DNA from 2 places in the Streptomyces sp. NPDC031426 genome. Region 1 is predicted to be linked to the other one. Evidence: riboswitches for the same ligand, from Rfam matches in the RefSeq annotation. Region 1 holds a riboswitch; the other holds the start of a gene.
What was found. Region 1 has a riboswitch for magnesium ahead of ACZ5NH_RS44120 (NRAMP family divalent metal transporter). Riboswitches for the same ligand answer to the same signal wherever they lie in the genome.
Positions count from the first base shown of each region.

Region 2: linked by a shared signal. The riboswitch ahead of ACZ5NH_RS02950 (magnesium transporter MgtE N-terminal domain-containing protein) and the one ahead of ACZ5NH_RS44120 (NRAMP family divalent metal transporter) in region 1 are both predicted to bind magnesium.

Region 1 covers NZ_JBVIJE010000058.1:7,461-14,895, reverse strand. Annotated here, with positions in the region: gene ACZ5NH_RS44125 (hypothetical protein) at 25-297, opposite strand; M-box (ykoK) riboswitch at 524-706, shown strand; gene ACZ5NH_RS44120 (NRAMP family divalent metal transporter) at 1,017-2,657, shown strand; gene ACZ5NH_RS44115 (MgtC/SapB family protein) at 2,692-3,420, shown strand; gene ACZ5NH_RS44110 (hypothetical protein) at 3,506-3,952, shown strand; partial or broken gene ACZ5NH_RS44105 (CorA family divalent cation transporter) at 4,025-4,570, shown strand; gene ACZ5NH_RS44100 (zinc ribbon domain-containing protein) at 4,681-5,181, shown strand; gene ACZ5NH_RS44095 (transposase) at 5,222-5,824, opposite strand; partial or broken gene ACZ5NH_RS44090 (transposase) at 6,600-6,878, opposite strand; gene ACZ5NH_RS44085 (RNA-guided endonuclease InsQ/TnpB family protein) at 6,980-7,435, opposite strand, start outside.
Region 2 covers NZ_JBVIJE010000001.1:604,309-611,743, reverse strand. Annotated here, with positions in the region: gene ACZ5NH_RS02955 (NRAMP family divalent metal transporter) at 1-377, opposite strand, end outside; gene ACZ5NH_RS02950 (magnesium transporter MgtE N-terminal domain-containing protein) at 374-1,720, opposite strand; M-box (ykoK) riboswitch at 2,067-2,238, opposite strand; gene ACZ5NH_RS02945 (hypothetical protein) at 2,348-2,620, opposite strand; partial or broken gene ACZ5NH_RS02940 (NRAMP family divalent metal transporter) at 2,890-4,068, shown strand; gene ACZ5NH_RS02935 (hypothetical protein) at 4,196-4,624, shown strand; gene ACZ5NH_RS02930 (HutD/Ves family protein) at 4,764-5,336, shown strand; gene ACZ5NH_RS02925 (helix-turn-helix domain-containing protein) at 5,516-6,376, opposite strand; gene ACZ5NH_RS02920 (peptidoglycan-binding domain-containing protein) at 6,689-7,054, shown strand; gene ACZ5NH_RS02915 (cold-shock protein) at 7,334-7,435, opposite strand, start outside.

The DNA of each region.
Region 1 (7,435 bases):
CGCCACCGGAGCTGTCCGCCACGGTCACCTGTCACCGGAGTGTCCTGGCGAGAACCTGGCCGCCACCCACCCATGCACGACGGCGACGGGTAGGCGCCCGTCAGCGGCGATGATGTCCTCGGGTATGCCGGTGATCCAGGCGGCGAGCGCGGCTCTGCGCAGGTCGGCGGTGCGGGTGGCGAGCCCGGCACGAAAGGCATCCGCGGAGCCCGCGGTCAGTTTCGGGGCGTCCTCGGCCAGCTGCCGGGCGGCTTGGCGCACCGCGCGGCGCGCGCACCGGATGTCGAGGTCGCTCATGCCGCCGTAGTCTCCCCTTCCTCCGACGAGGCACGTGTCGTCCAAGTGTCACTGTAGATAGCGCACGGGGGGCCCTGACCGGCGAAGGAAGCACGCATGCTCGCTGAAGCACGCATCCTCGCTGGGGCATCGGCGCTTCGTGAGAATGCGGTCAGTGTGCCGTCAAGGCTCCGTAAATCAGGTGAGCGGCACCCTCGGCGCGGGCGTAGCCTTGTGGAGGTTTGAAGAGGCACCTCGTTCGGTGAGGCGTCTTCACGGACACAGGCCACTGACCCCACGACGTCGAGAGACGCCCAGGTTCAGGACACCTCTCCCCGGCCTAAGGGGTGAGGCCAAGTGGCTTCCCACCCGGTTCAACGGTTGGGATTACGCCGTGGAGTGCCAAAGCTCTGACGAGTTGGGGTGAGCCGCCCGCTTGGGCCGGCCGCTCCTTGCCGAGTCGATGACGACGCTGTTCACGGGCGTCTCCGGCCGGAAGGAGGCGAGAGACATGGAATGCAGTAGTCCGGGCCGAAGTAGGCCCCGCACCCGCTTGTCCTCGCATTCTTCCGGCACGCGGTAACCACCACCTTCCCTGCGCGGCACCACGGTCGCGCCATGTCCACGGGCGCTCCTGCGCCCGGTGGTGATGCTGTCCTGCGCGCATTCGGCGTGCAGGGGGTGATGGCTGCCGCGTGCCCCCGACCTCCCCCGGACCGGGGGACCAGGGAGGCACCACCATGACCGACACCATCGTGACCACGGTCGCCGCGCCCCGCGCGGCGGTACTCGACGACGCGCACCTCGGCGACATCCAGGGCGCGCTGGGCACCATCCGCCTGGACGACCATGGCGAGCGCCGGGGTCTGTCGGCGAAGCTGAAGACGCTGCTGGCGATCGTCGGCCCCGGCCTGATCGTGATGGTCGGCGACAACGACGCCGGCGCCTTCGCCACCTACGGCCAAGCCGGCCAGAACTACGGCACCCACCTGCTGTGGGCCCTGCTCCTGCTGGTGCCCGTGCTGTACATCAACCAGGAGATGGTGCTGCGCCTCGGCGCGGTCACCGGTGTCGGCCACGCCCGGCTGATCCTGGAGCGGTTCGGGAAGTTCTGGGGCGCGTTCAGCGTCATCGACCTGTTCCTGCTCAACGCGCTCACCCTGGTGACCGAGTTCATCGGCATCACGCTGTCCGCCGGCTACCTGGGCCTGCCCAAGGCGGCGGCGGTGGTGCTGGCCGCCGTGATCATCATCGCGTCGGCGTTCACCGGATCCTTCCGCCGCTTCGAGCGGGTGGCGATGACGCTGTGCGCGGCCTCGCTGCTGCTGGTGCCGATCTACTTCATGGTGCATCCGCACGTCTCGCAGATGGCCGCCGACTTCGTCACCCCGAACCTGCCCGGCGGCTCCGGCCAGCTGTCGACAGTGATGCTGCTGATCATCGGCATCGTCGGTACGACGGTTGCGCCCTGGCAGCTGTTCTTCCAGCAGTCGTACGTGATCGACAAGCGGATCACCCCGCGGTTCATGCGCTACGAGAAGGTCGACCTGTGGATCGGCATCGTCATCGTCGTCATCGGCGCTGCCGCGATGATGGCCTTCACCGCCGCCGCGTTCTCGGGGACGCACGGCTTCGGCCAGTTCACCGACACCGCCGGGATAGCGCACGGCCTTGAGACCAAGGCAGGCAAGCTGGCTGGGGTGCTGTTCGCGATCGCGCTGCTGGACGCCTCGATCATCGGCGCGTTCGCCGTGTCGCTGTCGACCGCGTACGCGATCGGTGACGTGCTGGGCATGAAGCACTCCCTGCACCGGGGGGTGGGCGGCGCGAAGGGCTTCTACGCCGTCTACGCCGGGCTGGTCGCCGCTGCGGCGACGATCGTGCTCATTCCCGGCTCGCCGCTGGGCTTGCTGACCGAGGGCGTGCAGACCCTGGCCGGCGTGCTGCTGCCGTCCGCGAGCGTGTTCTTGCTGCTGCTGTGCAACGACAAGCAGGTCCTCGGCCCGTGGGTGAACGGCCCGAAGACCAACGCCTTCACCGCCGCCGTGGTCGGGGTGCTGGTCATGCTGTCGGTGATCCTGACCGCCTCGGTCCTGTTCCCGGACATCAGCGCGGACGTGATCGTCGACATCATGGCCGCCTGCGGGGTCGCCGGGGTGCTCGCCGCCGGGTACGCCTTCACCCGGCGGCGTACGGCCACCAAGGAGGACCCGATCGACCGCACCGGCCGGGACGCCTGGCGGATGCCGCCGCTGGAGAGCCTCACCCCGGTCGTGATGTCCAGCGGCAAGAAGATCGGCATGGGCGCGCTGCGCAGCTACCTGCTGGTCTCCATGATCCTCGTGATCATCAAGATCGTGCAGGTCGCGGTCGGCCAGTAAGTCACCAACCACCGCACCTTGAAGGAGGTGTGCCATGCACGCCCTAACCACGACCGACTTCCTGATCAGGCTCGCCACCGGCGCGACCTGCGGCGCACTGATCGGCGTCGAGCGGCAGTGGCGGGCACGCATGGCGGGCATGCGCACCAATGCCCTGGTCGCCACCGGCGCCACGCTGTTCGTGCTGTACAGCGTGGCGGTGGACGACGCCGGCAGCCCGACGCGGGTCGCCTCCTACGTCGTCTCCGGGATCGGCTTCCTGGGCGGCGGGGTGATCCTGCGCGACGGCGCCGGCGTGCGCGGACTGAACACGACAGCCACCCTGTGGTGCTCGGCGGCGGTCGGCGTCCTGGCCGCCTCCGGACGGCTCGCCCTGGCCGCGCTCGGCATCCACGTGCTGCTGCGCCCGGCCGGACGCCTGCTGGACCGGGCACCGGCCTCAGGCAGCGACCCGGACGCCCACGTGCGGGCCAGCGTGCACCTGCGCTGCGAGCGCGGGTCCGAGACCCAGATCCGGGCCCTGCTCGCGCAGGCCCTGACCGCCTCCGGGCTGACCGCGACCGGTCTGCGGGCCCGCCGCGAAGGCGAGGACACCACCAGCGTCCGCGCCGCCGTCACCGTCAGCGGCGATGCCGCCGCCGCGCTGGAGCAGGTCATCTCCCGTCTCTCACTGGAGCCCGGGGTGCACGACCTGCACTGGCACCTGGACGACGAGGAGGACGACGAACGGGCGCCCCGGTCAGGGCAGCGGGTGCTCGCCTGACACCCCGAGCAGAGGGCCTGACGGCCCCAGGACAGCAGTCCGCTCGGCAGGACACGATGAAGAGGAAGACAGGGAGGTGTGCGTCATGCGGACGGTACCCCACCCCCGCACCGGGGAGGGCGCGGCGTTCCTCGGCGTGCTCACGCTCGTCGTACTGGAGACGGTCGCGGTCAACGCCGCCCCCACCCGCGACAAGCCGGTGGTCGGCGGCGCGCTGATGGGTGCCGCGACCGCGGCGTTCATCCTGGTCGCGGCCATGTGGCACCACCACCGGCAGGCCGAGCAACGCCCTCACAGGGTCGTGCCGGAGGACCTGGGGGCCGGGTTGTTCACCACTAGGTCCCTGGAGGGCTTCCCGATGGAGGCCGTCCGGCCGTTCCTACTCGGCCCGGACGCCCCGAGCCTGAACAGCCTCTACACGGCCTGGCTCCTCGCCACCCACGGTCATGACGCGGCGTGGATCGCACACCACCTCGACCTGCCCCCCGAGGTGATCCATCTACTGACTGACGCCGCCCGCCAGCGGCACTGACCACCGCCGTTCTCTCCTGACCGTTCACCACCCGCTGGCACACTGTCCGGACCCGGCGAAGGAGAGTCCCGCATGTCGATGGTCGGCAACCTGCGCAAAGTCGCCCGCCTGACGCGGCGGAGCCGCGGCCGCGTGGACCTCAGCCACCCGCCGCTCCCCGCTCGGCTCGGCGGTGGTCAACTGCGTGGTCTACGGCGACGGCGTCCGCCAGCCCGGAACGGACACCGTTGAGGAGGCCGTCCAGCAGGTACGCAAGCACGGCCACGACTTCGTGTGGCTTGGCCTGCACGAGCCGACCGAGACGGAGTTCGCCGAGCTCTTCGGCCTGCACCCGCTCGCCGTGGAGGACGCCGTACAGGCCCACCAGCGGCCCAAGTTGGAGAGTTACGGCGACGTACTGTTCGCGGTCTTCAAGACCGTCACCTACGTCGAGCACGAGCAGCTGACCGCCACCAGCGAGGTCGTCGACACCGGCGAGATCATGGTCTTCGCCAGCCCCGACTTCGTCGTCACCGTCCGCCACGGAAGCCACGGCTCCCTGGACCGTTGCGCGAGGACCTGGAGGCCAACCTCGAGCAGCTGGCGAAGGGCACGTCGGCCGTCCTGCACGCCATTGCAGGGAGCGGGCGCAGATCCGCAAGCACCAGCGCCGGGCCGCCCGCGCCCCCAAGGGCAGCGAGAAGAAGACAGCCGAGTACGCCAAGGTCGCCAAGCTCAAGGTACGCGAAGTGGACCGGCGCAAAGACTGGTGCGAGAAGACCAGCACCATGCTCGCCCGGTCGTACGGCCTGATCCGCTTCGAGAAGCTGAACATCAGGAGCATGACCCGCTCGGCGAAGGGAACCGTCGAGCAGCCCGGCAAGAACGTGCGCCAGAAGGCCGGTCTGAACCGGTGCATCCTCGCCCAGGGCTGGGGGCTCCTGCGTCGGCGCACCGAACAGAAGGCACCCGGCCGGGTCGAGGACGTCCCCGCCCCCTACACCTCCCTGCGGTGCAGTGCCTGCGGATGGATCGAGAAGAACTCGGGCAAGAGGCAAGCCGAGTTCGTCTGTGTGTCCTGCGGCTTCACCTGCAACGCGGACGAGAACGCAAGCCACAACGTCGCGGCAGGACAGGGTGGGAGTCCCCGCCCCCGGCGGTCAGCCGGTGCCGGAGGGGCGACAACGGCCACCGGCCGTTCGAGCGCCCGTGAACCTCAACCTGCCTGGGTTGGAATCCCTCTCTTTTAAGACTCCGTTGGGAAATCCGTAAACGGGTGTGGGCGGGCCTCTATGCGGCCAGGTCCAGTCGGGCCAGATGCGAGGTCCTGGTCTGGCCTAGTGGGGTTTCGGTGAGCCAGGCGTCGAGTCGGATGATGTTGATGGCGGTGGCGGCGAAGACGTGGCCGAGGTGGGTCTTGGGTAGGTCGGTGAAGCGGGTCCGGCGGATGCGGGTGCGCCGGACCGCCGGGGAGATCGTGCCCTCCACGCCGGCGCGGATGTTGTAACGCTGCTGCCACTCGTCGGTCAGCTGTTCACGGCGCCGCGCTTCCAGCGCCTCCTGCTGGTCTCGGGGAAGCAGGGTCAGGCTGCGGCCCCATCTGCCGTTCGCCGCCTTGGTGCACTTCTCGCGCACGGGGCAACTGCCGCAGTCTTGGGCGGTGAAGTGCACCCGCGCGACGGGAGTCCCGCTGCTCTTTCGCTGGTTCGGACCAGCTGGCGCTGATCTTGCCCTCAGGGCAGGTGACCTTGCGGGCCTGCCAGTCGACGGTGAAGGCGCTCTGCGTGAAGTGCTCGCCTTCGTGGTTCTCGTGACAGGTGTCCAGTCCGACCGGCCCCACCAGCTCGATCCCGTACTCGTTCCGGGCGGTGACGATGTGCGCGGCGGTGACATAGCCGGCGTCGACGTCGTGCTCGGCAGGCAGTAACTCCCGTGCGGCCAGGCCCTGATGGACGGTCTCGGTGACTTCGGTGTCGGCGACCGTCGCGTCCGTGGTGATCACCTGGGTGATCAGGTGCGGGGCGTCCGACTCGCAGGTCTCAGACAGGTGGGTCTTGTAACCACACCAGCCTGAGCCCCGCTTCACGCCGTAGCGGGCGTCGGGGTCATAGGGCGAGGAGAGCCGGCATCTGCCCGGCGGGAGGTCCTTGCCCTCCCGCCAGTGCACCCCCTCGCCATCGCGGTGGTACTGCTCCACCCAGGCCCGGCGCAGGACCTGGACAGCGGGGATCTCCCGCAGCCAGCCCGGAGAGCCAGGAGCGAAAGCGGCCTCAAGAATCGTGAAGCCGTCACGGCCTACCTGCTCGGCCCACTCCTGGCGCACGCTCTCCCCTTTGGGGAAGCGGTAGGAGTCGATCCGGGCACCGTATCGTCTCACCCAGTCCGCGGTGACCAGCGCGGACAGCCACTGCGGGGCCGCCGCCGACAGGGCCTCCAGGGCAGCCCGCAGAGTCTCGCCCACGAACTCCATCCGGTTCAACGTCCGCACCGCCGCGAGCACGTGGGTGGAGTCGGTCCGCTGACGGCCCCCCGCACGCAGCAGCCCGAGCCCGGAGATTCGCTCAAGGACCAAGTCCAGGACCTTCTCCTCCAGGCCGTGCTTGATCAACCGGGCACGGAAGTCGCAAAGAACGGAGAAGTCAAACCCCGGGTCGTCCAGCTCAAGACCGAGGAGGAACTTCCAGTCCATCCGGGCCCGGACCTGGTCAGCGGCCTGCCGGTCTGTGAGCCCTTCGGCATACTGCAGCACCGACACCAGCGCCAATGCCCCGGGCGAGACCGCCGGCCGCCCCTGTCCGGGAAACGCCTCGGCAAAGGACTCGTCCTCGAACAGCGGACCGAGCGCCTCACGAACACGGACCGCAAGCGTCCCCTTCGGGAACGAAGCCCGCACCACCCGCGCAGTCAGCTCCGGCACCCCGCGATCAGCCCGCGGCTCCAGCGACATCCAGCCCCACCCTCGATCGGCGACAGGCCGATCATGGCAGCCCGGCACACTCATCATCACCCGTTTACTCATCACCCGTTTACGGATTTCCCAACGGAGTCTTAAAAGAGGGGGATTCCAACCCAGGCAGGTTGAGGTTCACGGGCGCTCGAACGGCCGGTGGCCGTTGTCGCCCCTCCGGCACCGGCTGACCGCCGGGGGCGGGGACTCCCACCCTGTCCTGCCGCGACGTTGTGGCTTGCGTTCTCGTCCGCGTTGCAGGTGAAGCCGCAGGACACACAGACGAACTCGGCTTGGCTCTTGCGCGAGTTCTTCTCGATCCATCCGCATGCACTGCACCGCAGGGAGGTGTAGGGGGCGGGGACGTCCTCGACCCGGCCGGGTGCTTTCTGTTCGGTGCGCCGGCGCAGGAGTCCCCAGCCCTGGGCGAGGATGCACCGGTTCAGACCGGCCTTCTGGCGCACGTTCTTGCCGGGCTGCTCGACGGTTCCCTTCGCCGAGCGGGTCATGCTCTTGATGTTCAGCTTCTCGAAGCGGATCAGGCCGTACGACCGGGC
Region 2 (7,435 bases), on a different contig from region 1:
CCGGCGAACTCGCTGACGACCAGGCCGGTGTTGGCCAGCAACAGGCAGAAGACGGCGAGGGCGGTCAGCCGGAGGCTGAACTGTTCGCGGATCAGCGCCCCCAGGCCCTTGCCGGTGTGGGCGCCGAGGCGTACGGCCATCTCCTGGACCATGACCAGGGCGACGGTGACCAGCACCATGAAGAACAGCGTGCCGTAGGCGAATTGGGAGCCCGCAGAGGCGTAGGTGGCGATGCCTGCGGCGTCGTTGCCGGCATTCGCGGCGACCAGGCCGGGACCGGCGATGGCAGCGACCATCGCGAGACGGCCCAGGCCCCGCCGCCGCGTGGCGGGGGCGGCGGGGGACGCGGCCGAAGTGGTGTCCAGGTCGCCGGTCACTGCAGAAACCTCCGGAAGTGCAGACGCCCGCGCTCGGGCAGCAGATGGTCGAGCAGGTCATCGGCAAGGATCCGGCCGAGCGGGCGGTCGGTGTCGTCCACCACCAGAAGTGAGGAGGCGCGGGAGGCGACCAGCTGGTCAGCGGCCTCGCCGAGGGGAGTGTCGGGGCGGACGGTCACCGGAGGGCCGAACTGGGATCGCCAGGTCACCAGGTCGGCCATCAGGGTGGTGTCCTCGGCGACGGCCAGGTCGAACAGGGGCAGGTCGCACAGCAGCCGGCCGTTGTCGTCCACGACGGCGATCGCGTCGATCTCGGTGCGGTGCTCGGCCTGTTCCGCCAGCTGCGCCCGCACCTTGGCGACGGTCTCGTCCGGGCGGGCGATGATCAGCAGGGTGGTCATGGCACCGCCGGCGGTGCCCTCGCGGTGGGTCAGCAGCCTTCGCAGCTCCGCGGCCTCCCCGCTCGGCATGCGGGACAGCAGGGCCTCGCGCTCCTCGCGGGTGAGGTCGCGCAGGGCGTCGGTAGCCTCGTCCGGCTCCATCTCGTCCAGCAGGCGGGCGGCGTGTTCCGGCTGGGCCTCGCGCAGCAGGTTCTCCAACTCGTGCGGTTCCATCTCCTCCAGCGCGTCGGCGGCCTGCTCCGGCTCCAGCCAGCCCAGCAGCTGCTGGCGTTCGTCGCGGCCGAGGTCCTCGAGGATGTCGGCGAGGTCAGCCGGGCGCAGCCGCTGCAGGGCGGCCCGGGAGGCGCGCAGCCGGACCTCCGGCGGGCCCTCGGTGGCCTGTTCGGCGAACGGTGCCACGGCCTGCCAGTCCAGCACCCGCTCCGGGGTCGGCCGGGCCTGCCGGCGCCGCGGGCCGAGCCGACGCAGCAGGGTCGGCAGGGAGACGTCCACGCCGACCAGCACGACCTGGCCGACCAGGGGCGCGAGGTACAGGTCGGCGGCCCGGGTGACCTGGACGCCGTCCACGTCCACGAGCTGGTGGTCAAGGATGTCCTTGGCCAGCAGCACCTCGCCGGGGCGGCGGGAGAAGTCGCGCAGGTCGACGCGGGCGGTGCGCAGCTGTACGTGGCCTGCCTGCACCTTGCCGATCGCGTCCGAGGCCACGAAGGTCTGTCGGCGGCCGATGCGCAGGATCAGCCCGGTGACCGGCGGGTACGGCTCCGTGCCGTACAGCCGGGCGACCACGTCGACGACGCGGCCGACCTCCTCGTCCGCCTGGTTGGTGACCGGTCCACCGATCAGGCCGGCCAGCGAGACGAGGGAGGCGCGGACGGTTTTGGTGGCGGTGGCACGGCGTTCGAGGTGGACCCGGCGGTTGCGGAACCGAGCCTTGGTGGACATGAGCAGAGTGTGAGCAGCCAAGGTGAACACCTCCTTGCCCCGCCACGACGGGGCAACGGGCGGCCCTCGGCGGTGCTCTTCCTCCCCGTACCGGCCGGTGACCAGGTATTGCCAGGGCATACGTCGGCACGCCTGGACAAGCCGGTGCGCAGGCCGGACCACCGGGAACGAGCCGGACGGGTCAGGAAGGAACGAGCTACCGCGGGCCGCGGAAGGACGGCGCGGACAACACGAAGAGGGGCCGACTATGGCCCGGACTACTGTCCATGTCGCCTCCTCCCGGTCACGGCCGCGCACGAGGTGTCGCGGTCTTGCGGCAAGGGGCAGCCGGAGCACGCTCGGTTCCGGCACACCCCAACTCGTCAGAGCTTTGGCACTCCACGGCGTGATCCCCGTACGGGGAAGCCACTTGGGGTCACCCCTTGGGCCGGGGAGACCTGTCCTGATCCGGAGCGTCTCTCGACGGGTGGGATCAGTGGCCTGTGTCCGTGAAGACGCCTCACCGAACGAGGTGTCTGTTCAAACCGCCTAAAGCCTACGCCCGCCCTCACCCGCTTCCCTAATCCATGACCGGTCTTTGACCGAGGGCGGCCGACGGCAGGCCGTCACCGGCGTTGTCCGCCACGGTCATCTGTCGCCGGAGTGTCCTGGCGAGAAGCTGGCCGCCATCCACCCATGTACGACGGCCACGGGCAGGCGCCCGTCCGCGGCGATGATGTCCTCGGGTACGCCGGTGATCCAGGCGGCGAGTGCGGCCCTGCGCAGGTCGGCGGCGCGGGTGGCGAGCCCGGCACGATAGGCGTCCGCGGAGCCCACGGTCAGCTTCGGGGCGTCCTCGGCCAGCTGCCGGGCGGCGTGGCGCACAGCGCCGTGCGCGCACCGGATGTCGACGTCGCTCATGCCGCCGTGGTCTCACGTTCCCCGACGAGGCACGTGTCGTCCAAGTGGCACTGCAGATCGCGCACGACCGACCCTGACCGGCAAAGGCAAGTACGCATCCTCGCTGCGGCACGCGGTAACCACCACCTCCCTGCGCGGCACCCCAGCCGCGCCATGTCCACGGGCACTCCTGCGCCCGGTGGTGATGCTGTCTGCGCGTTCGGCGTGCGGGGGTGACGGCTGCTGCGTGCCCCCGGCCTCCCCCGAACCCGGGGGCCGTGGAGGCCACCATGACCGACACCACCGTGACCACGGTCGTCGCGCCACGCGTGGCGGTACTCGACGACGCGCACATCGGCGACATCCAGGGCGCGCTGGGCACCATCCGCTTGGACGACCACGACGAGCGCCGGGGTCTGTCGGCCAAGCCGGCCAGAACTACCGCACCCACCTTCGATGGACCCTGCTCCTGCTGGTGCCCGTGCTGTACATCAACCAAGACGTGGTGCTGCGCCTCGGCGCGGTCACCGGTGTCGGCCACCCGGCTGAGCCTGGAGCGGTTCGGGAAGTTCTGGGGCGCGTTCAGCGTGATCGACCTGTTCCTGCTCAACGCGCCCACTCTGGTGACCGAGTTCATCGGGATCACGCTGTCCGCCGGCTACCTGGGCCGGCCCAGGGCGGTGGTGGTGGTGGTGCTGGCCCCATGATCATCATCACGTCGGCAGTCACCGGATCCTTCCGCCGCTTCGAGCGGGTGGTGACGACGCTGTGCGCGGCGTCGCTGCTGTGGGTGCCGATCTACTTCATGGTCACCCGCCCGCCTCGCAGATGGCCGCCGACTTCATCACCCCGAACCTGCCGCGCGGCTCCGGGCACCTGTCCACGGTGACGCCGCTGATCATCGGCATCGTCGTCGTGGTCATCGGCGCTGCCGCGATGACGGGCTCACGGCCGCCGCGTTCTCGGGGACGCACGGCTTCGGCCAGGTCCCCGACACCGCCGGGATGGCGCACGGCCTCGAGGCCAAGGCAGGCAAGCTGGCCGGGGTGCTGTTCGCGATCGCGCTGCTGGACGCCTCGATCATCGGCGCGTTCGCCGTGCCGCTGTCGACCGCGTACGCGATCGGTGACGTGCTGGGCATGAAGCACTCCCTGCACCGGGGTGTCGGCGGCGCGAAGGGTTTCTACGCCGTCTACGCCGGGCTCGTTGCCGCCGCGGCCACGATCGTGATGATCCCGGGCTCGCCGCTGGACCTGCTGACCGAGGGCGTGCAGACCCTCATCGGCGTGCTGCTGCCGTCCGCGAGCGTGTTCCTTTTGCTGCTGTGCAAGGACAAACAGGTTCTGGGACCGTGGGTCAACGGCCCGAAGGCCAACGCCTTCACTGCGGCGGCGGTGGGGGTGCTGGTCATGCTGTTGGTGATCCTGCCCGCCTCCGTCCTGTACCCGGACATCAGCGCGGACGCGATCAGGAAATCTGGGCGGAGGGGTGATCCTGCACGACGGCGCCGGCGTGCGCTGACTGAACACGGCTGCCACCCTGTGGTGTTCGGCGGCGGTCGGCGTACTGGCCGCCCCCGGACGGCTCACCCTGGCCGTGCTCGGCACCCTGACCGTGCTCGGCATCCACATGCTGCTGCGCCCGGCCGGACGCCTGCCGGACCGGCCCCCGGCCGCCGGCAGCGACCCGGACACCCAGGTACCGGCCGGCGTGCACCTGCGCTGCGAGCGCAGGTCCCAGACCCACACCCGGGCCCTGCTCGCCCAGGCCCTGACCGACTCCGGGCTGACCGCGACCGGTCTGCGGGCTCGCCGCGAGCGCGAGGACACCACCAGCGTCCGCGCCGCCGTCACGGTCAGCGGCGACGCGGCTGCCGCGCTGGAGCAGGTCCTCTCCCGTCTCTCACTGGAGCCCGGGGTGCACGACCTGCGCTGGCACCCGCCTCGCCCGGTTCCTCCCCGACGAGGCGGACAAGTCGCTTGCGCCGACTGGCCTGCCTGCGTTCCGGCTCCCGCGAGGCGTTGAAGGCCGTCGCGTACAGTGCGGTGCCGAAGGCCCCACGCTCCGGGTTCGCAGTTCGCCCCACCGGGTCCTCTTCGTCTTGTCCGCAGCCGAGCCGGGCGGAACGGCTCTGGGTGGCCATCCCATCGGGGAAGGAAAGCACATGGCAGTGCAGGTTCTGCGGGCTGAGGAGAGGGCCCCCACGCCGTGGAAGAACGGCGGAGGTGTCACCTCCGAGGTGGCCGTTCACCCCGAGGGAGCGGGGACGAGCGATTTCGTCTGGCGCGTCAGCATTGCCGATGTCGCGCAAAGCGGTCCGTTTTCCATCTTCGAGGGCGTGGACAGGATCATCACCGTCGTCGAAGGTCTCGGCATGGCCCTGACGGTCGACGGCGACCGGCGCGTGATGACCGCCCCGTACGAGCCGTTCACCTTCTCCGGTGACTGCGAGACACAATGCGAGCTGCTCGGCGGGCCGATCGTCGACTTCAACGTCATGGTGCGGCGCGCCGATGCGACGGCACGGGTCCAGATCGCGCGCGACCGCGTCGCGGTGCGGCCGGAAGCCGGAACGTGCGTGCTCGCAGTGGTCCTTCAAGGGTCGGTCGTCCTCGGCGGGACGTCCGTCCGCCTCGACCGCTTGGATGCCGCGCTGTTCGCCGAGGGTGACGCCGCCGACATCGACGTGGCCGGGGTTCTCGCCCTGGTCACTGTCGACGACTGCGGCTCAGACTGATCCGGCGTGCCCCGTTTGCCCCGGGTGCCCCGCCATGTTCATCGCCCTGGCCTCCCCTTGAGCGGCTCACGAAGTGACGACCCGGCGGGTGGATCTCGACCGTAGGGCGGCCACCCGGGCAGCGCCATCGTAGGAGCTCCAGGTCTGGGTGAGCACCGCGGTTCCGAGCCGGGAAGAGATCAGGTCGGGTTCGCGAGAATGGCGCTCGTCACCTGTCCCCGGACGAAGTCCTGGGCGTCGTGCGGGGAGGCGGCCATGCGCTCCGAGCGAAAGGCAGTCGGCGTGCGGCCCGTCATCGCCTTGAACACGCGGTCGAAGTGAGGCTGATCGTGGTACCCGGCTTGCGTCGCGGCGTCGGCCCAGCTGGCACCGGCCTCTTTCAGGTGTAGAGCCGCCTGCAGCCGCATCACCTGCGCCGCCCCCTTCGGCGTCAGCCCTGTGTAACAGCGGAAGCGCCGTTCGAGGTGGCGACGGCTCCAGCCGATCTGTGCCGCGAGTTCCTCGACCCGTACCCGTCCACTGGTCCCCTGTATCTGGCGCCAGGCCCAGACCACCTCGGGGCTGACAGCAGGGCCTGCGTCGAGTGCAGCGCGCAGCACGCGGTCCAACACGGCGAAGCGGCTGTGCCAGTCCGGTACCTGCGCCAGCCGGGCGGGCAGGTCTGCCCAGGGCCGGCGACAGAGGTCCTCGGGAGGAACGGACAGCTCAGCCCATTCGGACATGGGCACTCCGAACAGCCGGTAGGCGGCGAGGGGGCTGAGCAGGACGGTCACCCCATGGATGAGGCCGGTGTGCTCGCCGATCGCGCCCCTCGTCCGGATGCCACCGGCCAACGAGGACCCGCTCCACGTGCGTCTCGGGTCGCAGGAGTCGAGAACGCGCAGCGGGTCGCCGAAGCCCAGCATCACCTTCACCACGCCGTCGGGGATCAGGAGTCTGCGCCGTGCTCCGATCGCATGGAAACGAAAGCCGCGATAGCCCAGGACCTGATCGCGTAAGTCAGGGGCAGCGCGCCGTTCGAGAAGTTCGTGTCTGTACATGGGTCGAACCCCCATAGGTCGACGTGAACACGGCAAAGACCGTAGGCGATACAGGCGCTGTAAGGCACAGACGAGGGGAATTTGGCCGAATCAGGCACCGAGGGCCGGTAGGTCGCATTCGTACAAGCCTGGCCACACGATCCTGGAAAGCCTTGGGTCAGCGCGGACGGCCGGTGACGCCGGCCGCGTCAAGGCTGCGCGGAATCCGATCGGAAAGAGGAAGCAATGCGATCTTCTCTGACTAAGGCGCTCCTCACCGCAACTGCCCTCGCCGGGATTGCGGCTGGGAGTCTCGCGGGCGCAAGTCCGAGCGTGGCGGCCCCGCAGGCGGCCGCCAGGCCCGCGGTCGGCAGCCGGCACATCTCCCCGCTCGCGGTGAACAACCTCGGCCTGAACACGGCCCGGGCAGAAAACTGGCAGAGCTGCCTGAACGCCTGGGGCTTCAACGCCGGCACCGTCGACGGGCAACTGGGCACCAACAGCTGGGAGGCGGCGCAGAGGATGCTCAACGCCTGGGGCTACAACGCCGGCACCGTGGACGGGATCGTCGGCACCAACACGATCAAGGCACTGCAGCGCTTTCTGAACGCCGTCGGCTACAACGCCGGTGCCGTTGACGGGATCGCCGGATCGCAGACCAGGACCGCGTTCTGGAACTACAACGCCACGGGCTGCTGAGTCAGCCAGCCGTGCAGCAGCCGGTTGCCGTAACCGGCGCTGCACGGTGCAGGCCTGGAACCTGCGTGGAAGCAGTGCCCGGCCAAGTAGGCCGAGCCGCCACCGTGGGGCCGCCCGCCTTCCCGGGCGGCCCCACGGCCGAACGCACGCGCCTCACGGAAGGGACGTCACCTCGGGGAAGGCCGAGGACGGACCGTCGAGCAGGCGCACCCGGCGGTTCCGCGAGACGGGCGAGCCCCAGCCGGTGGACGCACGGGCCGGGGCTTCTTCGTGGCGCCGTCAGGCGGGACGGATGTGCTCCGCCTGGGGGCCCTTCTGGCCCTGCGTGATGTCGAAGGTCACCTTCTGGCCTTCCTGCAGCTCCCGGAAGCCCTGGGCGTC